Regions from separate parts of the Alteromonas sp. KUL17 genome, predicted to be linked through region 1. Evidence: predicted binding sites of a transcription regulator. Region 1 holds the regulator's gene; each other region holds the start of a gene.
What was found. Region 1 encodes FliA, which starts transcription of late flagellar genes. Its sites were predicted from a motif close to CTAAAGNTNNNNNNNNNNNNGCCGATA; they were not measured.

Region 1 (3,282 bases):
ACATTACAACGAACGAGATGCATGGGTATATCTTCTTAACCTATTGGCTAATCGCATAAATGTGACAGGAAACGATATACTTAGCGCACAAGGTGCTGTTGCATTAGTAGGACCAACAGGTACCGGTAAAACAACTACCGTTGCGAAACTTGCTGCCCGCTATGCGCAAAAATACGGTGCAGAGTCGGTTGCGATGATTACCATCGATACGTATAGAATTGCCGCCTATGAGCAGCTAGCGACATACGGAAAGATTATTGGCTGCACGGTGAGAAAAGCGCAGACTAGTGAAGAACTTGCGGATTTATTATTCCAACTTCGTCATAAGCGACTAGTATTGATTGATACGGCTGGATTTAGTCAAAGAGATAGTCGATTAATTAAACAAATTAAGCAGTTTGATAACGGACAAATGCCAAATGTTAAAAAATATTTGGTAGCGCAAGCAAATACGCAATATCCTGCTTTGCAGAGAATCATTCAAGCGTATGATGATATTGAACTAAGTGGCTGTATTTTCACAAAGTTAGATGAGTGCTACTCTTTAGGAGAGGTGCTTAGTGCAGCGGTTGAATACCAATTACCGGTTAGTTATGTCACCGATGGTCAAAAAGTACCTGAAGACATTAAGATTGCAGAAGCGAAATCTTTGGTTTCCGCTGCTGCAAAGCTTTATAAAAAGTACGGTTTGAATCATACTAGTGGTAACAACGCAATTAAAACAGCATAAGCAGTATGATTGACGACCAAGCGAGTAGCTTAAGAAAAATGAAGCAATCACGGTTAATCAAAGTAATCGCCGTCACCGGTGGCAAAGGTGGCGTAGGTAAAACAAACATTACATTGAACACCGCTATCGCCATGGCGAAGCAAGGTAAACGTGTAATGGTTCTCGATGCGGACCTCGGTCTTGCTAACGTAGACGTTATGTTAGGTTTGCGTGTTGAGAAAAACTTATCCCACGTGCTTTCCGGCGAATGTACACTTGATGAAGTATTAGTGACCGGTCCGCACGGAATAAAGATTGCCCCTGCCACATCAGGCACGCAGTCGATGGCAGAATTGTCGCCAACGCAACACGCTGGCCTAATTCGTGCCTTTAGTGAGCTGCGCTCGCAAATTGACGTGCTTATCGTTGATACAGCGGCAGGTATTTCAGACATGGTGTTGAGCTTTTCAAAAGCCTCACAAGACATCATGGTCGTTGTGTGTGACGAGCCTACTTCATTGACAGATGCGTATGCATTGATAAAAATTCTGAATAGAGAGCACGGTGTTTTCCGCTTCAAAGTTGTGGCTAATATGGTGCGCGACGTGCGAGAAGGCCAAGAGCTATTTAGTAAATTAAGCAAAGTGACAGGGCGTTTTTTAGATGTTGCACTAGAATTAGTGGCGACAGTACCGTTTGACGAGAACATTCGTAAAGCAGTGCGTAAACAAACAGCCATTGTCGATGCTTACCCAGGTTCACCGGCAGCCGTTGCAATAACACAGTTGGCGAGTAAAGCCTTAACATGGCCTATTCCAGCGCAGCCAGGTGGCCATTTAGAGTTTTTCATTGAACAATTAGTTGCAGAAAAAGCCGTAGGAAGTCAGCGTTGAACAGCAAGGCAGCCGCTTATCAACAACAAACCGATAAAGCGCAGTTAGTCGAAAGACATGCGCCATTGGTTAAGCGTATAGCGCATCACTTGATAGCGCGATTGCCGGCTAGTGTTCTTGTAGACGATTTAATTCAATCAGGCATGATTGGATTATTAGAAGCCGCGCGAAACTTTGATGGTTCAAAAGGAGCCAGCTTTGAAACGTTTGCCGGTATTCGCATTCGCGGTGCTATGCTAGATGAAATTCGCAAAGGGGATTGGACACCGCGTTCAGTCCACCGAAATGGTCGAGCGATCACTGAAGCAATTTCGCAAGTAGAAAGCGAAACAGGCCGCGATGCTAGAGATTCTGATATTGCTGATAAGCTTAATGTAAGCTTGCAGGACTATCACCAAATGCTTAATGAAGTAAATGCCGGAAAGCTGGTAGGTATTGAAGATTTAGGTGTGTCAGAAGATGTTATTTCGACAGAGCAAAATCGAGGTAGCGACGCACCACTGGAAGATTTGATGCAAGGCGCTTTCCAAAAAGCGCTTGCCCATGCAATTACGACATTACCTGAAAGAGAAGCGATTGTACTTTCGCTGTATTATGATGAAGAGCTGAACCTAAGAGAAATTGGTGAGGTTCTTGATGTAAGTGAATCGAGAGTCAGTCAAATTCACAGTCAGGCCATGTTAAAACTCAAATCACGAATGAAGTCGTGGCAAGCTGACGAAGAATAGAAATTAATAACAATTAACCCCTCACTGGAGGCTATTTTGGACAAAAGCATGAAAATTCTCGTGGTCGATGATTTTTCTACCATGAGACGTATCATCAAAAACCTACTTAAAGATTTGGGTTTTTCCAACATCCAGGAAGCGGATGACGGAAGTACTGCATTGCCTATGTTGCAGCAAGGTGATTTCGATTTCGTAGTTACCGATTGGAACATGCCTGGAATGCAGGGTATTGACTTGCTTCGCGCGATTAGAGCCGATGACAAGCTCAAGCACCTACCAGTACTTATGGTTACTGCTGAAGCGAAGAAAGAGCAAATTGTTGCCGCTGCGCAAGCAGGTGTTAATGGCTACGTTGTTAAGCCGTTCACTGCAGCAACACTTAAAGAAAAATTAGATAAAATATTCGAACGTTTAGGTTGATCCAGACGCTCACCAGAGAAATGAGGTTTACTGGATGTCAACGAATGTAAACGTTCCAATTTCGTTGGAAGAAGCAAAACAGCTTGTCACCTACCTTGAAGAGGGTGACAACGCTTCAGCCAATGCCCTATTAGAAGCGGCCTCAATGAAAGAAAACGTTGAGTTATTTGCCGAAGTAGGGAAACTGACGCGTCAGCTCCATGACGCGCTGAATAATTTCCAAATAGACGACCGCATTAAAAATCTCGCGACCGATGATATTCCCGATGCACAATCCCGCCTAACCTACGTAATTGAAGAAACTGAAAAAGCTGCTAATACTACTATGGATGCCGTTGAAGCGAGCATGCCTATCGCTGAAATGCTGTCGGCGCGCATCGAAAAGGTTATGCCTGAGTGGAAGAAGCTGATGAATCGCCAAATAGAGTTGGGTGAATTCAAGGCTTTATGCGCAGACTTAGACGAATTGTTGGAAGAAGGTTCGGCACAGTCAGCTAAACTTACACAGTTACTTACAGAAGTATTGATGGCT
Region 2 (3,282 bases), on a different contig from region 1:
GACGATCTCAGTAGTGTTATTGATAAAACTAACGACTCGGTCTTCCTGGAACGAACGTTAAAAGTTCGCCCTGCAAAAGACAAAGTCGAACACGCGTAATTCTTATTCGTAGTTTTCAGTAATGTAAAAAAGCCCGGTAAGCTTTCGCTTTCGGGCTTTTTATTATCATAAGCATTAGCTCTCGCTGGTTTCAGCAGATTGAGGAAGGCTATCTAATAGAGTTTGGTTAAAAGATCGAAATCTATTTATGGCAGATATAAGATCAGGAACCTGTACATCTTCCATTTCGTTAATGATGCCAGCTATTAACGCATTGTAGTCTTCACTACTTTCTAACGTTCTTTCAGCATTAGCAAAGGTATCCATCATCTTCTCTAGATATTGAGCGATTGGACTAACCACATTACCGAACTTCGTGTTGTCGCTTTTATCTTCATTGTAATGTTGGATGTTCTCATACGTCTTTAGTACTTCGGTCTGTGTTGTTCTATTCAACTGTAACGCGTAGCCAACTAACTCTTTATCGTCAAAGCCTAAACTCAACGCTTCTTCAAATGCTTTGTCGATGTCACCACTGTAAAAGGTGTCGGCGAGATCCTGAACTTGACCAACCAAATCAGCTATCGACTCTAACTCATCTTCATCAAGTTCGCCCTTCAATGAAAAGCTAATACCGCTACGCTCATAATATTGATACGACGTTTGTTCTGTGTAAGACGTCGTTAAGCTGCTTTCACTTTGCTCACCACTATTGCCAGATTGCTCCTGAGAAGCCTGAGCCTGGAAGTTAAGTTGCTGGGACGCCTGAAACGAACGAAGGCTTTCGAAGCTAAAACTCACCTCATCCCCATCTTTAGTTCGAATGAGTAAGCTACCGCTTTTCTCATCCGATGCAGAAACAGCATTTAATGATGAAAGTGTGACTGCATTTGGTTGCTGGCGACCAAATATATCGGTTTCTAGATCGTTAATTCCGGTATCGATGAGATCGCGGCTTTTTGTCATTCCTTGTTCGATCTCTTCATTCATAAAACCAGCGAGATCTTTTTCTGCCATCGCGAACCCTCGGCTTACGCCTTCTCTCGCTTGGCTAAATAAGCCATTAAGCTTTTCTTCGCTAGCGCCACCGTTTGCCGCACTTCTGATAACGCCACCTACGAACTTAAGTACGTTTCTGGCGACCTTTTCAAAGTCAAACAAACTGTTCGACTTATCTTCGATATTTTTCTCTTTGGTTTCTTGCGGTTTTTGCCCATCTATTTCCAAGGCTTGATTAAGGCTACTGCTAACCACGCGTAAGCCAATGCTAGTTTGGCTACTTGAAACAGATACTGATGCCGCTTGTTGTTTCGAAAACTCAGCCGCTTGCTGCAATCCGTCTTGCTGTAACTGCTTTTTCAACATTTCGTTCGGGTGAACTGATGCCTTTTGATCTGCTTTTTGATCAACCTTTTGGTCGCCCATAAAAGCCTTAATTTGACCCACGTTCATAATTTGATCCTCACTATCCTCAATCTTATTATCGGCAAAGAATCAGCATTGTTTAATTTTAATACAGCTTTTTTTCTGGGACATTCTTAATAATAACGTAGAAGTAGATAGCGCTTGTTGCAGTTATTTTATAAGGGACTACAATTCGCGACCTTAACATTGAATGGAGAATTTTATGACCGCGACCGAACAACAACGCTATCAAGTTCAGTTGGACGAAAAAGTAGAACGTCTTACTGCGTTACTTTCTCCGTTCAATGCGCCTGACTTGTCCGTATTCCCATCGCAACCAACGCACTACCGGATGCGCGCCGAATTTAGAGTATGGCATGAGGGCGATGATTTATTTCACATCATGTTCGACCAGGAAACAAAAGAAAAGTATCGCGTAGATAGTTTCCCTCCAGCTTGTAAAGCAATAAACCATGCTATGGCTTTGTTGCTTGAAGAAGTAAGACCAAATGAGGTGCTAAGAAAGAAGCTTTTTCAAATCGATTATCTTTCTGCACTATCTGGCGAGCTTGTCATCAGCCTTTTATACCATCGTCAACTAGATGAGAAGTGGCAAGAGGCTGCAAAAGAATTAAAGGCGAAACTCGAGGCTCACTTTCCGAAAGTAAACATCATCGGCCGTGCGAGAAAACAAAAGCTTATTATCGACAACGATTTTGTTATTGAGCGCTTACCCGTTAATGGCAAAGAATTCATATTTAAGCATATCGAGAATAGCTTCACTCAGCCCAATGCCGAAGTGAACTGTAGCATGATTGAATGGGCACTAGATTGCGTAAAGCCGCTCTCTGGCGATTTACTGGAGATGTATTGCGGTGCAGGTAACTTCTCACTGCCGCTAGCGCTTCACTTCGATAATGTTGTGGGGACCGAAATAGCCAAGCCCTCTGTACAAGCTGCGCAGTTTAATATTGAACAAAATCAGCTTAACAATGTGAAGATAGTCAGATTAGCCGCTGAAGAATTCACTCAGGCTATGAAAGGTGAACGTACGTTTAGTCGCTTAGAAGGCATTGATCTAAGTACATATAATTTCACAACTGTATTGGTCGATCCACCAAGAGCAGGGTTGGATGAAGACTCGCTTAGAATGATTCAGGATTACGATAATATCGTGTATATCTCGTGTAACCCTGAAACGTTGGCGCAAAATCTTGAGCTTTTAAGTGAAACTCACGACGTTGCTCAATCAGCACTATTCGATCAATTCCCGTTTACTCATCACATTGAGGCTGGCGTTTTACTTACACGCAAAAGCTAGTTTTGGTACAAATTGACAAGGCCTTTGGAGTCACAAAGGCCTATGAAGACACATTAGAATAAGGTGGCTTTGATTAGAGCAAACGATGTGGACTTAAAAGGCCAATCGCCACTAATTCAATTATACGCTTTTTTGCGTTGCACCTACTTGAACGAAGCGAAGCTGTGCTTTCACTCTCTCACCAATTTCGCGGCGAAGCTTATCATCAGCTTCTAGTGCTTCAGCACCTGCACTGAATACGAGCCTAACCATAGCATCAGCTTGAAGCTGCGCGCATGCGTATTCTACGCCCTGCTGTTCAATAATGTAGTCGGTCAACTCGTCGATGAAGTGTTGAATCTCTCTAAATACTGCCAACCGATAAGCCGACGACGTACCGGTATGCTCGCGTAATAATAAACGAAATACGTTTGTATTTGCCGCAATAAATTCCATGAAGGTTTCAACAGAAGTATGTATTACGCCGCCTCCAGAGGCTATACGCCGCCTTGCCTGACGCATAAGCTGCCGCAATGCTA
Region 3 (3,282 bases), on a different contig from region 1:
GCACGGCCTGTAAGGATTTTGTGCGGATAAGCTTGGTGACCTACATCCCACAGCAGTCGATCGAAGGGGGTGTCGTACACATAGTGCAAAGCGACGGTCAGTTCCACTGTGCCTAATCCAGATGCAAAGTGCCCACTGGTTTGGCTTACGCTGTTAAGTAAGTACTCACGCAACTCATCGGCAAGCTCGCGTAATTTGTCTTGGGGCAACTGCCTCAATTTATCGGGTGTTTGCGCAAGCGCAAGCGTTGGGTAATGTTGGAGATCTAAACTCATGTACTTATTATCTTTTTCAACATGGCGCGTGGCTAATGGTCGCGTTTTACCAAAAGCTCGCTAAACGCAATTAAACTGTCAGTATTGTAGGGTAAACGCGCCAATGCTTGAAGTGCATTATCGTGAAGCATTTCTAATTCTTGTTTAGCGCCTGTAATACCAAGTTTGGCTGGAAAGGTATTTTTCCCTAACGCTTCGTCTGACCCCGCGGGCTTACCTAATTTTTCGCTACTGCCTTCCACATCTAAAATATCGTCTTGAACTTGGAAAGCTAGCCCAATATCCGCGGCATAAGCCATTAAGTCAATTTTAGTTTGAGGCAGTAAGCCTTCACTAACAATGGCGACCATTTCTACGCAGGCTTTTAACAATGCACCGGTTTTCAATCTATGCAGCTGTTTTAGTTCTTCTAGCGAGATGGTTTTGCCGGTGCTGGCTAAATCGATAGCTTGCCCACCGCACATACCTATGTAACCCGCACTTTTCGCAAGTACAGACAGTAACTGGCTACGCTTTGTTTCAGCATACGTGCTTAATGGCGCATCAGCTAACACTGTAAATGCAAGTGCCTGCAGTGCATCGCCAGCTAAAATAGCGGTAGCCTCATCAAAGGCGATATGGCAGGTTGGCATACCGCGGCGCAAGTCGTCGTCGTCCATGGCTGGTAAATCGTCGTGGACTAACGAGTAGGCATGCACACATTCAATGGCCATACTAATAGCCATTTGGTCTTTTTTGGGCACGTCTAGGGTGTTACCTACTACTTGAACAAGTAGTGGCCGCATCCGTTTACCGCCAGCAAGTAAGGCGTGACGCATTGCGTCTTTCAAGCGCGGCGCGTAATCGGGTAATTCGTCAATTAATGTAAGAAGAGATGCATCAGTTTGCTGTTTAACTTGCTGATGCAAAGCAGAAAAATTCATAGATTGCCTGTTAGTTAAAAATGAACGATTTATGGCTGTTCACTTTCAGGAAGAGGGTGGAGCGTTTCTTCGCCTTGTTCACTGAGCAGTATCTTTACTTTTTGCTCGGCGTTTTCAAGAGATTGTTGGCCCTGGCGGGAAAGTGCTATACCGCGCTCAAATTTTTCTAGTGCTTTATTAAGAGGCAGATCACCGCTTTCCATTTCGTTAACGATAGCTTCTAGTTCTGATAAAGTTTCTTCAAAAGACGCTGATGCTTTTTCTGTCGTCATAAAAACACTCAATATAGTGGCCAAAATACGTATACCGCGCACATTAACCGAGGGTTGCACAAGGGTCAAATGGTTTGTCCGTATATCGCCTATATCACAGTAACATAGCTTTTTTTTCATCCAGTTCAAAAGGCAACATACAAGCAAATTGTGCTATATTCGATGCAGGGTTCAGTAACCTTTCAGAAGTAACCGTGTTATTTACTGTGAAGGAAAAAGTAAGGAGCTGAAAAAGCGCTAGGTATTTTAGTTTAGAAAAAAGACAAAGCTGCGCTTTTGCATAGAACCTACTTCATAATAAACAAATAAATGTGATATTTTTCAATAATGTCGTTTTAGTATTTCTATCTTTTGCCGATAGGGTATTTGTACACTAACAGCACTGACTGCGCATAAATGGGGAAGAGTGAGTGGATTTAGCAACCGTCATAGGTATGTTGGGCGCCATTGGTTTCATAGTTATGGCTATGATTCTGGGCGGCAGCTTGGGCATGTTCATCGACGTGCAATCAATACTTATTGTATTCGGGGGAACACTATTTGTTGTCCTATCTCAGTTTACGTTGGGCCAATTCTTCAGTGCGGGTAAAGTTGCTGGCAAAGCATTCATGTTCAAAATTGAAACGCCTGAAGAGCTTATCGAGAAGATTGTTGAAATGGCAGACGCTGCGCGAAAAGGCGGGTTTCTGGCACTAGAAGAAGCGGAAATTTCAAATGAGTTCATGCAAAAAGGTGTGGACATGCTGGTTGACGGCCACGACATTGAAGTGGTGAGAGAAACGTTAGCTAAAGATATTTCTATGACAACGGAAAGGCATGAGTTCGGCGCTTCTATATTTAAAGGAATGGGTGACGTAGCACCAGCGATGGGTATGATTGGTACTTTGATCGGTCTGGTTGCCATGCTTTCAAACATGGATGACCCTAAAGCCATCGGCCCTGCCATGGCGGTAGCGCTATTAACCACGCTTTATGGTGCCTTTTTTGCCAACGTCGTGTGTTTGCCAATCGCCTTTAAACTGGCGGTAAGAGCTGGAGAAGAGAAGTTAAACCAGAGTCTTGTTCTTGACGGTATTGTGGGTATAGCCGACGGCCAGAACCCACGTGTTATCGAAGGGGTATTAAAGAACTACCTTGCGGCGAGTAAACGCGGAAGCGCAGAGGAAGAGTAATGGCCGAAGAAGAATGCCCAAAATGTCCCCCCGAGGGGCTTCCAGCCTGGATGGGAACCTTCGCAGACCTGATGTCGTTGCTTATGTGCTTCTTTGTGCTGCTACTTTCGTTTTCGGAAATGGACGTACTGAAGTTTAAACAAATTGCAGGCTCTATGAAGTTTGCTTTTGGTGTGCAAAATAAAATTGAAGTAAAAGATATTCCAAAGGGCACCAGTGTTATTGCTATGGAATTTCGTCCGGGTAAACCTGACCCTACGCCCATTGAATCCATTCAGCAGCAAACTAACGAAATGACCCAGCAAATGCTGGAATTTCAGGCTGGTAATGAGGATTCTGCCGGCGGAAGGCAGAAGCAGCGCGGCGAGCAGCGTGGCGGACAATCTCAACAAACTGCTACAGAATCGTCTTCATCGGCTGAACAAAGCACCGATCAGTCGCAAATGGCTGAACTGATGAAAAAAGTAGCGCAGCAATTAGAAAAACAAATTCTAGATGGTTCGGTGGAAATGGAATCGTTGGGTCAGCAGTTAACCATTCGAATCCGTGAAAACGGTTCCTTCTCGGCGGGCTCGGCCTTTTTGCAGCCCCAATTCCAACCGGTGTTGAGAAAAATAGGTACGCTGTTGGCGGATGTGCC

Region 2: the regulator FliA is predicted to act here: its motif matches at 1,521-1,547, upstream of KUL49_RS20015 (DUF5610 domain-containing protein).
Region 3: the regulator FliA is predicted to act here: its motif matches at 1,804-1,830, upstream of pomA (flagellar motor protein PomA).

Annotation. Positions count from the first base shown of each region.
Region 1 covers NZ_BJKJ01000010.1:86,918-90,199, forward strand. The annotation lists gene flhF (flagellar biosynthesis protein FlhF) at 1-730, shown strand, start outside; gene KUL49_RS10920 (MinD/ParA family protein) at 736-1,602, shown strand; gene KUL49_RS10925 (RNA polymerase sigma factor FliA) at 1,599-2,330, shown strand; gene cheY (chemotaxis response regulator CheY) at 2,367-2,750, shown strand; gene KUL49_RS10935 (protein phosphatase CheZ) at 2,785-3,282, shown strand, end outside.
Region 2 covers NZ_BJKJ01000038.1:24,787-28,068, reverse strand. The annotation lists gene KUL49_RS20020 (RNA-binding protein) at 1-99, shown strand, start outside; gene KUL49_RS20015 (DUF5610 domain-containing protein) at 175-1,491, opposite strand; gene trmA (tRNA (uridine(54)-C5)-methyltransferase TrmA) at 1,667-2,764, shown strand; gene fabR (HTH-type transcriptional repressor FabR) at 2,885-3,282, opposite strand, start outside.
Region 3 covers NZ_BJKJ01000016.1:74,442-77,723, forward strand. The annotation lists gene dxs (1-deoxy-D-xylulose-5-phosphate synthase) at 1-275, opposite strand, end outside; gene KUL49_RS14280 (farnesyl diphosphate synthase) at 308-1,198, opposite strand; gene xseB (exodeoxyribonuclease VII small subunit) at 1,228-1,470, opposite strand; gene pomA (flagellar motor protein PomA) at 1,881-2,642, shown strand; gene KUL49_RS14295 (flagellar motor protein MotB) at 2,642-3,282, shown strand, end outside.